3 regions of the Streptomyces sp. NPDC001530 genome follow, and region 2 is predicted to be linked to each of the others. Evidence: riboswitches for the same ligand, from Rfam matches in the RefSeq annotation. Region 2 holds a riboswitch; each other region holds the start of a gene.
The links. Region 2 has a riboswitch for thiamine pyrophosphate ahead of thiC (phosphomethylpyrimidine synthase ThiC). Riboswitches for the same ligand answer to the same signal wherever they lie in the genome.
Positions count from the first base shown of each region.

Region 1 (6,612 bases), on a different contig from region 2:
TCCAACACCCCGATGATCGCCGGCATCGCCGGTGCGCTCGTCGTGGTCGGTGGCGGAGCGGTGTTCTTCGGCATGCGCCGCCGTGGCGCGTCGAAGTCCAACTGACGCACACCGTACGCACGTGTGGCCCGTCCCTCACGAGGGACGGGCCACACGCTTGTAGCGGGCCGCGCCTACCCGAACGTCGCCCGCTGCAGCCAGAAGTCCAGCAGCTCCCGCTCCCCCAGCACCTCCAACTGCCCGCTGTCCAGGGACAGTCGGCGATAGAAGCCGAGGAGTACGTCGGTGAGCGGGCCGCGCAGCGCGACGGTCGCCTTCTCGTGGCCGCGGCGCCAGCTGACGCCCTTCTCGCCGAGCTCGACGACCCATTCGGCGTTGAGCTCGGGGGTGGTGTCGGTGGCGTGGAGGTGGATGCTGCGGCCGGGACCGCGCAGTTCGGCCGCCGCGTCGTGCGGCTGCGTCCGCTGCAGGAACTCGACGATCCCGAGCCACTCGTCGATCGCGTCCACGGCCACGTCGGCGGCGACCTCGTACGGCAGCCCGGCGGCCAGCGTCGCGTCCGCGCGGTGGATCGCCAGCTCATGTGTCATCCGGCGCGCCCAGAACCCGGAGCTGAGGTCCCCCGCCCACGCCCACACCCGCGTGTCGGGCCCCGCCTCCCGCAGCGTGCCGACGAGCATCTCGCCGGTCTCCGCGAGCCAGGCGTCGAGGGCCGCGGCGTCACCTTCGGCCTCCGGACCTCCGATGAGCGGAATCCTGTCCTCGGGGACGTTCTCCTGCGCCCGCGTACGGACGATGCACTCGACCCAGCGCAGCGCCCCGCCGGTGTGCCGTACCAACTGCTCCAGCGACCAGTCCGGGCAGGTCGGCACGGTGGCGGACAGATCGGCACCGGCCGAGGCCAGCACATCCCTCAACTGCCGTACCTGCAGCTCGATCGCGTCGCAGTAGCGGTCATGTCCGAGTAGCGTCATGATCCGCACCTTATGCGGCGGGGGACTCCCCGAGTACGACAATTTCGGCTGCGTCGAACTCCACGCCGACCTCGTCGCCGGGCTCCGGCGCATCCCGCAGCGCGCACGCCGCTTCGAGCCGGGGCGCGTCCTCCGGTTGCAGATGTACGGCGACGTGGGTGCCCCGGAAGGTGCGTGCGGCGACGGTGCAGCGCAGCCCGTCCGCCGGGGCCACGAGCCGTACACCGGCGGGCCGTACGAGGAGGGCGCCCGGCCCCTGAGAGGCGCCTTCGGGCACCGGAACCTTCCCCCACGGGGTGTCCGCGGCCTCCCCGCTCACCGTCGCCTCGACCACATTGTCGAAGCCGAGGAAGCGGGCCACGAACGCGTCCGCGGGGTGCTGCCAGACCTCAAGTGGCGTACCGGACTGGGCGATCCGCCCGTCACGCATCACCACGACCCGGTCGGCGAGCGCGAAGGCCTCGCCCTGGTCGTGCGTGACGGCGAGCACGGTCGTTCCCAACTCGCCGAAGAGCTCACGGAGTTCGACGACAAGCCGTTCGCGCAGCGAGCGGTCCAGCTGGCCGAGCGGTTCGTCGAGCATCAGCAGGCGCGGACGGGGCGCCAAGGCACGGGCCAGCGCGACCCGCTGCTGCTCGCCGCCGGAGAGCTCCGCGACGGCCCTCCGCTCGGCACCCGGCAGCCCGACGAGTTCCAGCAACTCCCCCACCTGCAGGGCCTGTTTCCCCTTCGACGCCCCGTGCATCCGCAGCCCGAAGGCGACATTGCCGCCCACGTCCCGCTGCGGAAAGAGCTGGTGGTCCTGGAACATCAGGCCGACGCCGCGCTTGTGCGCGGGCACCGCCGTCTGGTCGCGTCCGTCCAGTACCACACGGCCCGCATCCAGCGTCTGCAATCCGGCCACCGCCCTGAGCAGCGTGGACTTGCCGCTGCCGCTCGGCCCGAGCACACAGACGATCTCGTGCTCGGCGACATCGAGGTCGACGGCGTCGAGCACGGGCCGCCCGCCGAAGCGTACGGTCGCGCCTTCGAGGCTCAGCAACATCTAGAACTCCCCGGTCCGGTCGGTCCGTACGCGCTCCAACAACAGCAGCGCCACCGCGCACACCACCATCAGGATCGTAGAAAGCGCCATCGCCTGCCCGTAGTTGAGGTCGCCCGCCCGCCCGAGCAGCCGGGCCACGGCGACCGGCAGCGTCGGGTTGTCGGGCCGCGCGATGAAGACGGTCGCCCCGAACTCGCCGAGCGACACGGCGAAGGCGAACCCGGCCGCGATCAGCAACGCCCGCCGCACCATCGGCAGATCGACCTCGCGCCACACCCGCCACGGCGACGCCCCGAGCACGGCCGCCGCCTCCCGCAACCGTTCGTCCACCGCCCGCAGCACGGGCAGCATCGTCCGTACGACGAAGGGGGCGCCCACCAGCGCCTGCGCGAGCGGCACCAGGATCCAGGACGCCCGCAGATCCAGCGGCGGCTCGTCCAGCGCGATGAGGAAACCGAAGCCCACGGTCACCGCGGAGACGCCGAGCGGCAGCATCAGCAGCGCGTCGAAGCCTCGTACGAGACGGCCCGCGTTACGGCGGGTGAGGGCCGCGGCCGCCAGACCGCCGATCACCACCGCGATGGCGGTGGCGGCGAGCGCGTACTCCAGCGAGTTGCCGATCGCCTCGATCGGCGCGACGAGGAAGATACCGCCGTCGTCGGAGGTCAGCGCCTTGTAGTACGCGAATCCGTAGCCGCCGGGGGCGTCGAGGGACCGCTGGATCAGCACGCCGAGGGGCAGCACGAGGAGGAGGACGATGCTCGCCAGCACCGCTGCCAGCAGGGCCCACTGCCCGGCCCCGTGCGGCCGGCGCGCCGTCATCTCCGGGGCCACCAGGCGCAGGGCGGTCTCCCGGCGCCGTACGGTCCAGGCGTGCACGGCGAGGATCGCGCCCACCGCCACGAACTGGATGATCGTCAGCACCGCCGCCGTCGCGAGGTCGAAGATCTCCGAGGTCTGCCGGTAGATCTCGACTTCGAGCGTCGAGAAGGTGGGGCCGCCGAGGATCTGCACCACGCCGAAGGAGGTGAAGGTGAAGAGGAAGACCATGAGCGCGGCGGCGGCGACGGCCGGGCTCAGGGCCGGCAGCGTCACCTTGCGCCAAGCGGCGAACCGGGAGGCGCCGAGCATCCGTGCGGCCTCCTCCTGGCGTGGGTCGAGCTGCGACCAGAGCCCGCCGACCGTCCGTACGACGACGGCGTAGTTGAAGAAGACATGCGCGAGCAGGATCGCCCACACGGTGGTGTCCAGCCGTACACCCCACAGCTCGTCGAGCAGCCCACCGCGGCCGACCAGCGCGAGGAACGCCGTACCGACGACGACGGTGGGCAGCACGAAGGGCACGGTCACGACGGCCCGGAGGATCTGCTTGCCCCTGAAATCGAAGCGCGCGAACACATACGCGGCGGGCAGCGCGATCAGCAGCGTGAGCGCCGTCGACGCGAGCGCCTGCCAGGTGGTGAACCAGAGCACGTGGCGGATGTCGGACTGCGCGAGCACGTCACCGATCCGCCCCAACTGCCAGGCGCCGTCGACCTTGAGACCGCGGGCCACGATCGCGGCGACGGGGTAGGCGAAGAAGACGGCGAAGAACGCGACGGGCAGGGCCATGAGCCCCAGCCGCGCCGCCCCTCCGCGCTTCTTGGGTACTGCTCGCGTCTTGGGTGCTACTTCAGTACGAGCGAGGTCCACGACTTGACCCACTGGTCACGGTTGTCGGCGATCTTGGCGGGGTCCATGGTCTCGGGATCCTTGGCCTGCGGGCCGTACTTCGTGAACTCGGCGGGCACGGCGGCGCCCTTGACCACCGGGTACACGAACATGTTCAGCGGCATGTCCTCCTGGAACTGCTGGGAGACCAGGAAGTCGATGAACGCCTTGCCACCCTTGGGGTTCTTCGCGTTGCTCAGCAGCCCCGCGTACTCGACCTGCCGGAAGCAGGTGCCGTTCGCGACGCCGGTCGGCGCGGTCGTCGGCTTCGGGTCGGCGTAGATGACCTCGGCCGGCGGGGACGAGGCGTAGGAGACGACCAGCGGCCGGTCGGCCGTGGCCTTCTTGCCGCCCGCGGACCCGGAGAACTCCTCGTTGTACGCCTGCTCCCAGCCGTCGACGACCTTCACGCCATTGGTCTTGAGCTTCTTCCAGTAGCCCTGCCAGCCTCCCCCACTCTCGGCTTCGCTCGAGCGGGAGGTGCCCCCATCGCCGTACTTCGCGGCGGTCCCGAGCAGGAAGCCGAGGCCCGGCGAGGACGTGGAGGCGTTCTCGGTGACGAGGAGGTTCTTGTACTCGGGCTTGATCAGATCGTCGAAGGACTGCGGCGGCGTCAGCTTGTGCTTGCTGAAGTAGGCCTTGTCGTAGTTGACGCAGATGTCGCCGGAGTCGATGGGCGTGACCCGGTGCTTGTCCTGGTCGACCCGGTACTCCGGCACTATGCGGTCCGAGCCCTTGGCCTCGTACGACTGGAAGAGCCCGTTGTCGAGCGCGCGGGACAGCAGGGTGTTGTCGACACCGAAGAAGACGTCGCCCTGCGGGTTGTCCTTGGTGAGGATCGCCTTGTTGACGGCCTGTCCGGCGTCGCCGTCCTTGAGGATCCTGACCTTGTACCCGGACTCCTTCTCGAACGCCTGCAGCACGCTCTTGGAGTAGGCGAAGGAGTCGTGACTGACGAGGGTGACGTTCTTGGAGTCCGCGGCTGCCTTGTCGCCGGATTCTGACGAGCCGCACGCGGACAGCGTGACGAGCCCAAGTCCGGTCGCCACAAGCGCGGCCGTGAACTTCGTGGTGGTGCTCACTGAATTCCTCCTGGGGTGACCAGGAAGAGACGCGGCCCTGCCCGGGACCCCTTGGCGGTCCCGGGCAGGGCGCAACAGCTTGAGTGATGCCCGAACTTCCTACCCAGAATGACCTGGGCAAGGTTCAGAGGGTCTGCGGCCCACCGGTGGTCCGGCTGCCGCACTCTCAGCGCTGTGGCGCTCCCCTGTCGGAATATGAAGATGTACTGACGCGGATCAGACTACCGTTCGGTCGCGGCGAGCTGACCGCACGCCCCGTCGATCTCCTGACCTCGGGTGTCCCGGATGGTCACCGGCACCCCGTGGGCCGCGATGGCCTCGACGAACGCCTTCTCGTCCTCGGGCCGCGAGGCGGTCCACTTCGAACCCGGGGTCGGGTTCAGCGGGATGAGGTTGACGTGCACCGGCTTGCCCTTGAGCAGCCGCCCGAGCCGGTCACCGCGCCACGCCTGGTCGTTGATGTCGCGGATGAGGGCGTACTCGATGGACAGGCGCCGCCCGGACTTGGCCGCGTACTCCCAGCCGGCGTCCAGCACCTCGCGCACCTTCCACCGCGTGTTGACGGGGACGAGGGTGTCGCGCAGCTCGTCGTCCGGCGCGTGCAGGGAGATGGCGAGACGGCACTTGAAGCCCTCGTCGGAGAACCGGTGGATGGCGGGCACGAGCCCGACCGTCGACACGGTGATGCCGCGCTGGGAGAGCCCCAGCCCGTCGGGCTCGGGGTCGGTGAGCGCGCGAATGGCCCCGACCACCCGCTTGTAGTTGGCGAGCGGCTCGCCCATGCCCATGAAGACGATGTTGCTCAGCCGTGCCGGACCGCCGGGGATCTCGCCGTCCCTGAGGGCGCGCATCCCGTCCACGATCTGGTGCACGATCTCACCGGTCGACAGGTTCCGGTCGAGCCCGGCCTGCCCGGTGGCGCAGAACGGGCAGTTCATCCCGCACCCGGCCTGCGAGCTGATGCACATGGTCACCCGGTCCGGGTAGCGCATCAGCACGGACTCGACGAGCGTGCCGTCGAAGAGCCGCCACAGCGTCTTGCGGGTGGTTTCCTGGTCGGTGGACAGATGCCGCACGACCGTCATCAGCTCGGGGAGCAGCGCCTCCTGGAGCTTGCCGCGCGAGGCGGCCGGGATGTCCGTCCACTCCGCGGGGTCGTGCGCGTACCGCGCGAAGTAGTGCTGTGAGAGCTGCTTGGCGCGAAACGGCTTCTCACCGATCGCGGCAACCGCCTCTTTTCGCTCGGCGGGCGTGAGATCGGCAAGGTGCCGCGGCGGCTTCTTGGCTCCGCGCGGGGCGACGAAAGTGAGTTCTCCGGGCTTAGGCATGGCTGTACCAGTGTCGCAGATCGATTCCTGTGACCTGCGTCAGTCGCTTCGCATGGTGGTCGTTGACGGCCGTTGCTGGTTGTCTTGGGCCACCGTCGGACGGCCCACAGACGGCCCCGCTGCGGCCGCGCGACCTGGAACAACGCTGAGCCAGAGAATCTCGCATCCCCGCACTCGGGGATCATGGGCGGCTCCTTGCCGATCCTCCCCTCTTCGGGAAGACCCGGGGAAGCTCAGGGCGAGCTACTAGGCGCTCCCCCATGGAGGCCGTTGACCTGTGACCCGTCTCGCCGGCTCACGAAATGGCAATGTCACGGTCAGTCTCACCGCAGGTGCGGTAACGGTGGTGCATGACCGACCCCGCCGCACCGCCAAGCCCCCAATGGACCGAGTGTTCCCAACTCACGGAAACCCCGGATGGCACTTCTCGATGCCGAGGTGAAGTTGTCGAACCCTACTCGAAATGCCTCTCG
Region 1 is NZ_JBIAVS010000013.1:226,391-233,002, reverse strand. It holds gene ACFY0T_RS27360 (LAETG motif-containing sortase-dependent surface protein) at 1-105, shown strand, start outside; gene ACFY0T_RS27355 (maleylpyruvate isomerase family mycothiol-dependent enzyme) at 174-974, opposite strand; gene ACFY0T_RS27350 (ABC transporter ATP-binding protein) at 985-2,019, opposite strand; gene ACFY0T_RS27345 (ABC transporter permease) at 2,020-3,711, opposite strand; gene ACFY0T_RS27340 (thiamine ABC transporter substrate binding subunit) at 3,687-4,811, opposite strand; TPP riboswitch at 4,890-5,008, opposite strand; gene rlmN (23S rRNA (adenine(2503)-C(2))-methyltransferase RlmN) at 5,033-6,139, opposite strand; gene ACFY0T_RS27330 (pentapeptide repeat-containing protein) at 6,490-6,612, shown strand, end outside.
Region 1: linked by a shared signal. The riboswitch ahead of ACFY0T_RS27340 (thiamine ABC transporter substrate binding subunit) and the one ahead of thiC (phosphomethylpyrimidine synthase ThiC) in region 2 are both predicted to bind thiamine pyrophosphate.

Region 2 (6,612 bases):
GTCCGGACCTCGGCGATCACCTTCTGCTCCTCGTTCTGGATCCCGACCGCGCGCATGTCCACCTGACCCGGCCGCAGGCCCTTCCGCGGCTTCTTGCTCCGCCGGAACAGGCTCAGCTCACCGACCCGGACATGGAGCTCCAGCCACTCGGGCAGTTCCCCCAGACCGAGATCCGGCAGCCGGGCCGCATGGGAAGCGAACGTCCACGCCTGCATCACTCCGTCATCGTCCAACTGCGCGGCCACCGCGGCCATCCGCTCCACCACGTCGGCCACGACGCCCTTCGAGTACAGGAAGGACATCGACCCCGAGGCGTCGAGGACCAGAATCACTCGCGCCGTGACCCCCGCCGCCCCGTGCTTGCGCAGACTGACCGCCACCTGCTCCTTGCGCAGGGAGAGCCGCTTGCGCATGTCCACGGGCAGCTGCTCCTCGCCCTTGGTGAGGCGCGGGGCGGGGCCTGAGGGGGCCGACGGCACCTGCGGGGCGGACGGGGCCGCCGCGGGCGCCGCGAAGGGCGTGACCGCGGGCGGCACCACCGGCGGGCCCGCGGCCGCTCCCGGAGGCGGCCCCACCGGCGGGTTCATGGCCGCGCCCGCAGACGGCACTGCCCGCGCGGTCGTGGAGTCACCAGGCTCGTCGTCCACGCTGATCCCGAAGTCGGTGGCCAGGCCCGCGAGTCCGGACGCGTAGCCCTGTCCGACCGCGCGGAACTTCCACTGCCCACCCCGCAGATACAGCTCACCGCCGATGAACGCCGTCTCCGTCGTGGCCTCCATCTCGAAGCGCGCGAGCTCCCGCCGCGACCCGGCGTCGAGCAGCGTGAGCGTCAGCCCGGACAACTCGCCGAAGGTGCCGCCGTCGGCCGAGGCGCACAGCACCACCCGCTCGATGTCCGGCTCCAGGGCGCTCAGGTCCACCCCGACCGTGTCCGTCGTGACTCCGCCGTCCCGCCGCTTGCCGAGGTGTCGTACGGCACCGGAGGCATGCTGCGGCTGGTTGTAGAAGACGAAGTCCCCGTCGTCCCTCACTCGTCCACCCGCGCCGAGCAGCAGCGCCGAGGCGTCGGCGTCCGGCGCACCGGACCCCCCGGACCAGCCGAGCACGACCTGCACGGCATCGGCGGCCACGGGAAGGTTGGCACCCTTGCTCATGGATGTCGCTGTCATGCGCCCAGTCTGCCGAGAGAAACCCGGCCCCGGACCCGTCCGATGCCACATACCTGAACATCGGACGGCTCCCCACACCGCACACAGCAGACGTGCGCCTCAGTCCGCCAACGGCAGATAGACCCGATTGCCCGCGGCTGCGAACTCCTTGGACTTCTGCGCCATGCCCTCCTCGATCTCCACCTGCGAACCGCCGTGCTCACGCCGGATGTCCTGCGAGATCTTCATCGAGCAGAACTTCGGCCCGCACATGGAGCAGAAGTGAGCCGTCTTGGCGGGTTCGGCCGGCAGCGTTTCGTCGTGGAACTCCCGTGCCGTGTCCGGGTCGAGGGCCAGATTGAACTGGTCCTCCCAGCGGAACTCGAATCGGGCGTCGGACAGCGCGTCGTCCCATTCCTGCGCACCTGGGTGCCCCTTGGCGAGGTCGGCTGCGTGGGCGGCGATCTTGTAGGTGATGACGCCGGTCTTGACGTCGTCACGGTTGGGCAGGCCCAAGTGCTCCTTGGGCGTGACGTAGCAGAGCATCGCCGTGCCCCACCAGGCGATCATCGCGGCACCGATGCCGGAGGTGATGTGGTCGTACGCCGGCGCGACGTCCGTGGTCAGCGGGCCGAGCGTATAGAACGGAGCTTCATCACAGATCTCCTGCTGAAGGTCGATGTTCTCCTTGATCTTGTGCATCGGGACATGTCCCGGGCCCTCGATCATGGTCTGTACGTTGAAACGCTTGGCGATCGTGTTGAGTTCCCCGAGCGTCCTCAACTCCGCGAACTGCGCTGCGTCGTTGGCGTCCGCGATGGAGCCGGGCCGCAGCCCGTCGCCGAGCGAATACGTGACGTCGTACGCCGCGAGAATCTCGCAGAGTTCCTCGAAGTTCTCGTACAGGAACGATTCCTTGTGGTGCGCCAGGCACCAGGCCGCCATGATCGAGCCGCCGCGCGAGACGATGCCGGTCTTGCGATTCGCGGTGAGCGGCACGTACGGCAGGCGTACGCCCGCGTGGACCGTCATGTAGTCCACGCCCTGCTCGGCCTGCTCGATGACGGTGTCCTTGTAGATCGCCCAGGTCAGTTCCTCGGCGCGGCCGTCGACCTTCTCCAGCGCCTGGTAGAGCGGCACCGTGCCGATGGGGACGGGGGAGTTGCGCAGCACCCACTCACGGGTGGTGTGAATGTTGCGGCCGGTGGACAGGTCCATGACCGTGTCGGCGCCCCAGCGGGTCGCCCAGGTCATCTTCTCGACCTCCTCCTCGATGGAGGACGTCACGGCCGAGTTGCCGATGTTGGCATTGACCTTCACCAGGAACCGCTTGCCGATGATCATCGGCTCGATCTCCGGGTGGTTCACGTTCGCGGGCAGCACCGCACGGCCCGCGGCGATCTCCTCGCGGACGACCTCGGGATCGACGTTCTCGCGGACTGCCACGAACTCCATCTCGGGCGTGATCTCCCCGCGGCGCGCGTACGCGAGCTGCGTCACCGCCTGTCCGGAGCGGCCCCGGCGCGGCTGACGCGGCCGCCCCGGGAAGACCGCGTCGAGGTTGCGCAGCCCCCCGCGCGGTGAGGTGTGCTTGATCCCGTCGTCCTCGGGGCGGACCGGGCGGCCCGCGTACTCCTCGGTGTCGCCGCGGGCGATGATCCAGTTCTCGCGTAGCGGCGGGAGGCCCCTGCGTACGTCGGTGTCGACGGTCGGATCGGTGTACGGGCCGCTGGTGTCGTACAGCGTGACGGACTGCCCGTTGGTGAGGTGCACCTGACGGACCGGCACCCGTAGATCGGGGCGCGAACCGCCGATATACCCCTTGTGCCAGCCGATGGACTTCCCGGCCTCGCCGTTCACGGTCGGGGCGGACGCCCCACCGTTTCCGTCCGGGGCGAGCGCCCCGTCCGTCTGGCTGGAGGCAGGCGTGCGTACGTCCTTGTTGGTCATGAGACCGACTCCCTACGCCGGCATTACCCGGTAACAGGTTCGGCGGTCGACGCAGCGGCTTCCGTCCGTCGATGTTTCATGTGAAACATCGCTGGGACGAAGGTCAGCGCCCTCTCAGCCCGGTGCTCCGAGCTCCCGCGTGTGCAAAGGTGCCTCCACGCTAGCGTCATATCTGGCGCGGTGAACAGAGGGCCCCCGCCGTTCTTGCGATGATCGGTCGGTGACCACAACGCAGCAGCCCCCATTCCCACCGTCCGAGCCGCCGCGCGGACCCGGCTCCGGTGACGGCCATGGACATGGCTCCGGCGACGGCCGCGGACATGGACCAGGCGGTGATAACCACGGGCCCGGGCCCGGTGACGGGCACGACCACGGCCCTGGCGGCGGGCACGGCCACTCCCACGGCCACGGCCCCGCCGCCCCCGTCTCCAAGCATCTGCGCAAGGTCATCGCCGCGGTGCTGATCCCCTTCGCCACGGCGGTCGTCGTCGGCCTCATGGTCCTCTGGCCCGGCGGCGCCCCGTCCCATGAGCGCACCGGTGTCGGCTTCGACCGGCAGACCCAGCAGGCGACGGTCACCAAGGTCGACAAGGTGGACTGCAAGTCCGTGAACGCCTCGGGAGAGACCCCGACCGGCGACACCTCCACCGCAGAGGGCTCCTCCGCGCAGCAGCAGGCGACGGGCGACTGCAAGAAGGCGACGATCCGGATCGACACCGGCAAGGACAAGGGCCGTACCTTCACCGAGATCGTCCAGCCGGATCAGTCGCGGCAGTTGCACCAGGGCGAGAAGGTCGTGGTCGCGTACGAGCCCTCCGCGCCCAAGGATCTGCAGTACTCGGTCACCGACGTGAACCGGAAGTTCCCGCTGGCAGTACTCGCCGGGATCTTCGCCCTGGTCGTCGTAGTGGTGGGCCGGATGCGCGGTGTCATGGCGCTGATCGCTCTGGCCGTCAGCTTCCTGGTCCTGACGTTCTTCATCCTGCCCGCGATCCTGCAGGGCTCGAACCCGCTGATCGTGGCGATCGTCGGGGCGAGCGCCATCATGCTGATCGCGCTCTACATGTGCCACGGACTCTCGGCCCGCACATCGGTGGCGGTGATCGGCACGCTGCTCTCGCTGGTGCTGATCGGTGTGCTCGGCTCCGTCTTCATCGGCTGGGCGGCACTGACCGGCAACACCGACGACAACACCGGCCTGATCCACGGCCTGTACCCGTCCATCGACATGAGCGGTCTGCTGCTCGCCGGGGTCATCATCGGTTCGCTCGGTGTGCTCGACGATGTGACGGTGACGCAGACGTCCGCGGTCTGGGAGCTGCACGAGGCGAATCCCACGATGGGCTGGCGTGGCCTGTACCGCGCGGGCATCCGCATCGGCCGTGACCACATCGCTTCCGTCGTCAACACGCTCGTCCTGGCGTACGCGGGCGCCGCGCTGCCGCTGCTGCTGCTCTTCTCGATCGCGCAGAGCAGCGTGGCCACGGTCGCCAACAGCGAACTGGTCGCCGAGGAGATCGTGCGCACCCTGATCGGCTCGATCGGGCTGGTCGCCTCCGTGCCGGTGACCACCGCGCTGGCCGCCCTGGTGGTCTCCGCGGACCGCCCGGGAACCGCCGCCGGCCCTGTGGAGGCCACGGGAGCCAGGACACCGGCACGCAGCGGGAAGGGCCGCCGCCGCAAGCACTGAAGCCATCCGGCAGTCACGCCCCTGGTGAGGAAGCGTTACTCCACTTGGGGGGTGTGACGGTGCGTCAGCCCGCGCTCTGCTCCTCCGCCAGGATGCGGTCCAGCGCCTCGTCGAGATGCGCCTCGAAGTCGGCGAGGGAACGCTCCTGCCCCAGTGGCACCAGTTTGTCCGTGCGGTCGAGGAACGCCACGAGCGGCGCGGCCCCGGACCGAAACAGCGCGTGGTCACCGCCCACCTGAAGCCGGATCAGCACCTCGCCGAACGCTTCCGGGTCGGCCGGCGCGATGTGCACATCGCCGTCACCGCATGGCCGGCCCACGCCGTCGATCAGCAACTCCCGCCCGAACGCCCAGGTCACAGGAGCGTCGCCGGGCAAATGGAAGGTCAGCCGCACGGCGTACGGATCACAGGTCTCGTATCGCAGCTCCACCGGAATGCGGAAGGACAGCTCCTCCGACACGAGGAAGCTCATCATGACCTCTGCCTGTACCGACTCACGCATCGCCTACCCCGCCGTTTGCCGTCGACTGGCCAGGAATCGTCCCCCTGACACTGCTGGAATCTTGCTTAACGTACACACCAGATCACAAGGAGTAAGTTTTCAGATACTGATAGAGAGGGCAAGTGACCCTAGTAGCCTGCCGACTTCGCTCTGCAATTGCACTGCGGCAGGTAGCAACCGATCGGCCTGATGAGAAGGCAGGGAGATGGCCATGGTCCCGGCAGTTGTGCCTGCCGTGATGGGGATCGCGGCGCAGACCGTGCCGAGCGCGTACTCCTGGCGCTCGATGACGGGCTCCATCCGTCCCGTCCGTTCCAGGCGCCGCAGCAGACTGTCGTTGTCACGCACCGTGTACGGAGTGATCGACTGCACGGGATAGCGGTCGAGGTGATCGCGGCGGGCCCTCTCGTCCAACTGGGACAGCAGACACTGGCCGATCGCGTGCGCGTGCCCGGTCTCCCGGAAGTCGGCCCACTCCTCGACCGCGGGATTCCCCGGGGTGTCGGCGATGCACATGACCTCGATCTCGCCGTCGCGGTAGATCGCGTAGTACACGGGTACGCCGAGCGAATCGCGCCAGCGCGCGAGCGCGTCGCTCACCGTGCTGCGACGTTTCTGCTGTGCTCCACTACTGCTCAGCCGCTCGGCGGCCCCACCAAGGAAGAACAGCCCCTTGTCGCGGCGCAGATAGCCCTCGTGGACCAGGGTGCGCAGCAGGTGGTACGCCGTCGGCAACGCGAGCCCGGCCTCCCGGGCCAGCTGCTTGGCGGGCGCGCCGTGCTCACGCGAGGCGACGGCCTCCAGAAGGCGCATCGCCCGCTGCACGGAGCCGATCAGGGTCGTGGAGTTCGGCTCCGGGGGCGCGGCCTCGGCGGGAGGGGTGCGCGCAGCGCCTGTCTCCACCGGCGAAGTGCGCGGAGCGCGTGTCTCCCCGGGCGTGGTACGTGGCTGGGCGGGCGGGCCGCATGACCCCGCGGGCACGCCCGATCGCTGGACGGGTGGAGTGTGTGATTGTGCGGGTGCGGTGTCAACCGTGGCCAAGGGGCACTCCCTAAGCGCGAGGGGGACCGCCCGTGCGGGGGAACACGGGAGGGGGGGCTGTGCGCTGCCCGCGGGGGCGACCCCGCGTCGGATTCCGGACTCTAACCGCCTGCCACCGCTCGCAGACGGCCTCGCCGGGAAACTTCCCTCGGCCGAGGGAACCTCAGGTTCCCTTTACCGGTCCGCCGTTACCGAATCGCTCACCCTCTCACGCCTCACCAGTCACTGCGCGATGACGAGCTCGACATGAACTTCCGCACGACGTAGATCAGTCCGCCGAC
Region 2 is NZ_JBIAVS010000012.1:120,486-127,097, reverse strand. It holds gene ACFY0T_RS25250 (VWA domain-containing protein) at 1-1,169, opposite strand, end outside; gene thiC (phosphomethylpyrimidine synthase ThiC) at 1,269-3,098, opposite strand; TPP riboswitch at 3,091-3,247, opposite strand; gene ACFY0T_RS25240 (YibE/F family protein) at 3,319-4,788, shown strand; gene ACFY0T_RS25235 (SsgA family sporulation/cell division regulator) at 4,853-5,290, opposite strand; gene ACFY0T_RS25230 (IclR family transcriptional regulator) at 5,390-6,193, opposite strand; gene ACFY0T_RS25225 (DUF5326 family protein) at 6,547-6,612, opposite strand, start outside.

Region 3 (6,612 bases), on a different contig from region 2:
CAGGGTGACGTACGTCTGGCCGACCGCGAAGGCGGCCGCGCCGAGTCCGATGACGACCACGGAGGGCATCAGCACACCGAGGACCACGCCGAGGAAGCCGACGAAGGCGAGCAGCCGGTAGCGCAGCCGCGCCTTGTACTGCAGCAGGACCTCGCCGAGCAGCCACAGCGCGACGATGCCGAACGCGATATAGAGGACCGTCCAGCCCATGTACGCCCCTCTCCCAGTGGCCGCTACGCAGTCTGTCGTACGCGGGTGCGACCGGTCTAGGCCCGCTGTGGGTGGTGCAGGCCCAGATTCTCGTAGATTTCCAGCGTCGCCGTGGAGTTGTTGAGCGTAATGAAGTGCAGTCCGGGGACTCCCTCGGCCAGCAGCCTCGCGCAGAACTCCGTCGCGAACTCAATGCCAATGGAGCGTACAGCCGCCGGATCGTCTTTGGCTGTGAGGATCCGCTCTTTCAGGGCGTCCGGGAACGAGGCGTTGCTGAGCTTCGGGAGCCGCTCCAGCATCTTCACGCTCGTCACCGGCATGACCTCCGGGATGACCGGGGTCTCGCAGCCGGCCGTCTCGACGCGGTCACGCAGGCGCAGATACGACTCCGGGTGGAAGAACATCTGCGTGATCGCGTAGTCGGCGCCGGCGCGGCACTTGTCGACGAAGTGCTCGACGTCCAGGTCCCACTCGGTGGACCGCGGGTGCATCTCGGGGAAGGCCGCGACGCCGACGCAGAAGTCGCCCGACTCCTTGATGAGACGGACGAGTTCGGCCGCGTAGGTCAGGCCCCGGGGGTGTGGGATCCACTCGCCCATGGGGTCGCCGGGCGGGTCGCCGCGGACCGCGAGCATGTTGCGGATACCGGCGTCCGCGTACTGGCCGATGATGTTGCGCAGTTCCGCGATGGAGTGGTTGACCGCGGTGAGGTGGGCGACCGGGGTGAGCGTCGTGTCGACGACGATCTGCTCGGTCTCCTTGACGGTGCCCGCGCGCGTGGAGCCGCCCGCTCCGTAGGTCACGGAGACGAAGTCGGGCGCGACGGCCTCGACCCGGCGCAGCGCGTTCCACAGGTTCCGCTCGCCCTTGGGGGTCTTCGGCGCGGAGAACTCGAACGAGTACGTCTTCTTGCCGGTCGCGAGCATGTCGCGCACGGTGCGTGCGCGATCAGTCCTGGTGGAAGCAGATCCGAGGGCCATACCCGCAGGTTAGCCAGGGGGCGCCGGTCGCCCAACCGAACCGATGGGATTTGTCCAATTTGTCGACTTCTTGTCCACCCCTCGGACAATTATCGGACGGCTGCGCGGGACGACTGCACCGGATGACCGCCGGATGACTATGCGTGACGCAGCCGCTTCGCGAACTCCGCCGCCGCCGCTCCCGGGTCGTCCGCCTCGGTGATCGCCCGTACGACGACGACGCGGCGGGCGCCCGCCTCGAGCACCTCGTCGAGGTTGCCGAGGTCGATGCCGCCGATGGCGAACCAGGGACGGTCGGTGCCCAGCGCTGCGGTGTAACGGACCAGGTCGAGGCCGGGTGCGTGGCGGCCGGGCTTGGTGGGGGTGGGCCAGCAGGGGCCGGTGCAGAAGTAGTCCACGCCCTCCTGGACCGCGGCGGCCGCGGCCTCGGACTCCGCGTGCGTGGAGCGGCCTATCAGGATGTCGTCGCCGAGGATGGCGCGGGCGGCGAGGACCGGGAGGTCGCCCTGGCCCAGGTGGAGCACGTCGGCGCCGGTCGGGTGCGCGGTGCGGATCGCGTGGGCCACGTCCGCCCGGTCGTTCACCGAGAGCAGCTTGCCGTGCATCTGGCACTTGTCGGCGAACAGCTCCAGGTACCCGAGCTCCTCCTCCGCCTCCAGGCTCTTGTCGCGCAGCTGGACGATGTCCACACCGCTCTCCAGGACGGCGTCCAGGAAGTCGGCGAGGTCGCCCTGGCGCTTGCGGGCGTCCGTGCAGAGGTAGAGACGGGCGTCGGCGAGCTGGGCGCGCGCGGTGGTGGCGGCGTTCTCGGGCATGCGTGTGTCCCCCGTTGTCGGTGCGTACGGACCACGGTGGCCCGGTGGCCTTTCGGCCCGTGGCCGGCCGTGGTCCGTACGCCGGACGGTCCGTTCAGGTCAGACGGCGAGCGCCTGGGCGCGGCGCTTCACCTCCGTGCCGCGATTCTCGCTCAGAGCCTGCGCGGGGGTGCCGGGCAGGGTCGGGTCGGGGGTGAAGAGCCACTCGAGCATCTCTTCGTCGGTGAAGCCGTCGTCCCGCAGGAGCGTCAGGGTGCCGGACAGGCCCTTGACGACCTTGTCCCCGTCGATGAAGGCGGCGGGGACGTGCAGCGCGCGGTTCTCACCACGGCGTACGGCGATCAGCTGGCCCTCCTTGACCAGCTGCCGGACGCGGGTCACCTCGACGCCGAGCTGTTCGGCGATGTCGGGGAGGGTGAGCCAGGCGGGGACGAGAGCATCGATCTTTGCGTCAATCTCGGTCACGGGGACAAGCCTGCCATCCCGGACTGACACTCGGTACCCGAGTCCCGCCCGGGCCGGGTCTCCGCGCTCCGGCGATCGGGTGGGTTTCTGCCGCTCGGCACCCCGGAACGACTCGCCGGCGCGGCGAAAAAGACCCTCCGGCTTCGCCGGATCGAGTGCCGCCTTCGGTGGCGGAGAAACCTTGCCTACGCGGTCGCCGACTTCATCGGTTTCGACGGGTCCGCCAGGAGGTCCGGGTTCATCGGGGTGCCTGCCTCGATGAGTCTGCGGCCCTGGGCCAGGTCCCTCGGGCGGCCCACCGCCAGGAGGGCGACGAGGCGGGTTTCGCGGAGCCAGCAGACCGTCCAGGCGGCGCCGGTGGGGTCGCCGCGCCAGAGGGTCGTGTCCTCGGGGGCGTGGTGGCCGACGTACTGGACGAAGCGGCCGAACTGCTCGGACCAGAAGTACGGGACGGGGTCGTACGCGACGGGGGCCTCGCCGATGATGTTCGCGGCGACCGTGCGCGGCCCCTGGAGGGCGTTGTCCCAGTGGTGGACCAGGAGACGGTCCTCGTACCTTCCCGAAGGGAAGGAGGCGCAGTCGCCGACCGCGTAGACGTCCGGTACGGAGGTGCGCAGGTGGTTGTCGGCCACGACCTCGCGGTGGGCACCGAGCGCGATCCCGGAGCCGGCGAGCCAGGCGGTCGCGGGGCGCGCCCCGATGCCGACGACGACCGCGTCCGCGGGCACCCGGCTGCCGTCGTCGAGAACCACGGCACCGGGCTCGACGCGCTCCACGCGCGCGTGGGTACGCAACGACGCGCCGCTGTCCGCGTACCAGGACGCCATCGGTGCGGCCACCTCGGCGGGCAGCGCCCCGGCGAGCGGCCGGTCGGCGGCCTCGACGACCGTCACCGCGCACCCCGCCTCGCGCGCCGCCGTGGCGAACTCGGCGCCGATCCAGCCGGCCCCGACGACCACGATGTCGTGCTGTCGGGCGAGGACGGGACGCAGCCGCTCGGCGTCGTCCAGGGTGCGCAGCAGATGGACCCCGGGCACGCCCTCCGCGCCCGGCAGCTGGATCGGTTCCGCACCGGTGGCGATGACCAGGACGTCGTACGGCACGGGCCCGGTTTCGGTGTCCAGCTCATGGTCCGCGGGGCGGACGCCGAGCGCCTCGCGCCCGAGCTGCAGGTCGATGTCCAGCGCCTCGAAGTCGACGTCGAAGGCGGAGCCCTCGGCCTTGCCGAGCAGCACGGCCTTGGACAGCGGCGGCCGGTCGTACGGCTGATGGGGCTCCGCGCCGATCAGCGTCACGCTGCCGGTGAAGCCCTGTTCGCGCAGGGCGACCGCGGTCTGCACACCGGCCATGCCCGCGCCCACCACGACGACCCGCCGTGCCGTACGCCTCTGCGACTGCGACTCGGACCGCGTCTGCGCCTGCGTCTGCTCGCTCACCTGATCACCATAGTCAACTGACAATTCGTCAGTCAGTGGACGTGCTCAGTGACCTGCTCCACAATGCTCGTCCCGCTGCCCGTCTGCGACTCCCATTCCCAGGTCTCCTCCAGGCGTACGCGCCCGCCGGGCAGCTCCACCACGAGGGACACGCAGTGCCCCGACGAGGTGCTGCCGTCGCGCTTCAGCTGCACGTACCGGAAGTCGAGGCGGTCACCCTCGCGGGTACCCACGAGATGCCCGCGTACGACATCGCCGCCCGCGTATTCGGCCCAGATCTCGCCGTCCTTCTCGTGGTACGTGAAGCGGGTGCGGGTGCCCACCTGACCTGGCGCCTGGTCGGCGACGGGGGCGAGGACGAGGCCGTCGAGCGATCGGGCCATGGACGGAGGCTCCCTTACTGAGACGAGTGGCGGCGGGCTAGGGTGGCCAACGTAAAGCACTCGCGGGAGCCCGGACGCACCGGGCTGAGAGGGAGGCTGGGACGGCCTCCGACCGTACGAACCTGATCCGGGTCATGCCGGCGAAGGGAGGGGCTGGACGCCCATGTCGCCTACGCGTACGTCAGACGTCCTTGTCATCGGGGGCGGAATCATCGGGCTCGTGACGGCCTGGCGGGCCGCGCAACGCGGTTTCACGACCGCCCTCGTGGACCCCGAACCCGGCGGCGGAGCGGCCCAGGTGGCGGCGGGAATGCTGGCCGCCGTCACCGAACTGCACTACGGCGAGCAGACCCTGCTGGGCCTCAACCTCGCCTCCGCGCGCCGCTATCCGGACTTCGCCGCCGAACTCACCGAGGCGACGGGCCAGGACCTCGGCTACCGCCAGTGCGGCACGCTGGCCGTCGCGCTGGACGCCGACGACCGCGCCCATCTGCGCGAACTGCACGCTCTGCAACGCCAGTCGGGGCTCGACTCGGAGTGGCTGAGCGGGCGCGAGTGCCGCCGTCTGGAGCCGATGCTCGCACCCGGCGTGCGCGGCGGTCTCCGGGTCGACGGCGACCACCAGGTCGATCCGCGCCGGCTCGCGGCGGCCCTGGTCACGGCGTGCGAACGGGCCGGAGTGGTGTTCCACCGGACGTGGGCGGAGCGTCTGTCCGTCGTACGGGACCGGGCAGCCGGAGTCGTCACCACGGACGGCACCGAGTTGGCCGCGGGCCAGGTGGTGCTCGCCGGGGGCAGCCTCAGCGGGCGCCTGGCGGGCGTTCCCGACGACGCCCTGCCGCCCGTGCGCCCCGTGAAGGGGCAAGTCCTGCGGCTGACCGTGCCGAAGCGGTACGCGCCCTTTCTGAGCCGTACCGTCCGTGCCGTCGTGCGCGGCAGCCACGTCTATCTGGTGCCGCGCGAGAGCGGTGAACTCGTCGTCGGCGCGACCAGTGAGGAGCTGGGCTGGGACACGACGGTGACCGCGGGCGGCGTCTACGAGCTGCTGCGCGACGCCCATGAGCTGGTCCCCGGGATCACCGAGCTGCCGCTCACCGAGACGCGCGCCGGACTGCGCCCGGGCTCTCCCGACAACGCGCCGCTGCTCGGCCCGACCGAACTCGACGGCCTGCTGCTCGCCACCGGGCACTACCGCAACGGCGTGCTCCTCACCCCCGTCACCGGTGACGTGATGACGCACGTCCTGACCACCGGTGAACTCCCCGACGAGGCCCGCCCCTTCACCCCCAGGCGCTTCGGCGCCGCCGCCCTCACGGAGCAGCCCGCATGAACGTCTTCGTCAACGGAGAGCGACAGCGGATCGCCCCGGGGACCGCTCTCGACACGCTCGTCGCGACCCTCACCGCCGCCCCGTCCGGCGTGGCCGCCGCGCTCAACGAAACCGTCGTCCCGCGCGCGCAGTGGTCGTCCACCTCCCTCTCCGAGGGAGACCGGGTCGAAGTCCTCACCGCCGTCCAAGGAGGCTGACCCATGGCCGACGATCCCTTCGTCCTCGGTGGTACGTCCTTCTCGTCCCGGCTGATCATGGGTACGGGGGGTGCGCCCAGCCTCGACGTGCTGGAGCGCTCGCTCGTGGCGTCCGGTACGGAGCTGACGACGGTCGCGATGCGGCGGGTGAACGCTTCCGTGCACGGGTCGGTCCTGTCCGTGCTCGACAAGCTCGGCATCCGGGTGTTGCCGAACACGGCGGGGTGTTTCACCGCGGGCGAGGCCGTGCTGACCGCCCGTCTCGCGCGCGAGGCCCTCGGCACGGACCTGGTCAAGCTGGAGGTCATCGCCGACGAGCGGACGCTGCTGCCGGACCCGATCGAGCTGCTCGACGCCGCGGAGACTCTCGTCGACGACGGGTTCACCGTGTTGCCGTACACGAACGACGACCCGGTACTGGCGCGCAAGCTGGAGGACGTCGGCTGCGCCGCGGTCATGCCGCTCGGGTCGCCGATCGGGTCCGGACTCGGGATCCGTAATCCGCACAACTTCCAGTTGATCGTGGAGCACGCGCGTGTGCCGGTGATTTTGGACGCGGGGGCCGGTACGGCGTCCGACGTGGCGCTCGCCATGGAGTTGGGGTGTGCGGGTGTGATGCTTGCCTCAGCCGTGACCCGTGCGCAGGAGCCCGTCCTGATGGCGGAGGCCATGAGGCACGCGGTGGAGGCCGGCCGTCTCGCACGGCGTGCCGGGCGCATTCCTCGGCGCCATTTCGCCGAGGCGTCGTCTCCTGCGGAGGGCATGGCGCGGCTGGATCCCGAGAGGCCTGCTTTCT
Region 3 is NZ_JBIAVS010000019.1:87,729-94,340, reverse strand. It holds gene ACFY0T_RS34645 (hypothetical protein) at 1-210, opposite strand, end outside; gene metF (methylenetetrahydrofolate reductase [NAD(P)H]) at 267-1,190, opposite strand; gene thiE (thiamine phosphate synthase) at 1,328-2,005, opposite strand; gene ACFY0T_RS34630 (Rv2175c family DNA-binding protein) at 2,105-2,470, opposite strand; gene ACFY0T_RS34625 (NAD(P)/FAD-dependent oxidoreductase) at 2,656-3,906, opposite strand; gene ACFY0T_RS34620 (hypothetical protein) at 3,939-4,289, opposite strand; TPP riboswitch at 4,342-4,455, shown strand; gene thiO (glycine oxidase ThiO) at 4,453-5,619, shown strand; gene thiS (sulfur carrier protein ThiS) at 5,616-5,816, shown strand; gene ACFY0T_RS34605 (thiazole synthase) at 5,820-6,612, shown strand, end outside.
Region 3: linked by a shared signal. The riboswitch ahead of thiO (glycine oxidase ThiO) and the one ahead of thiC (phosphomethylpyrimidine synthase ThiC) in region 2 are both predicted to bind thiamine pyrophosphate.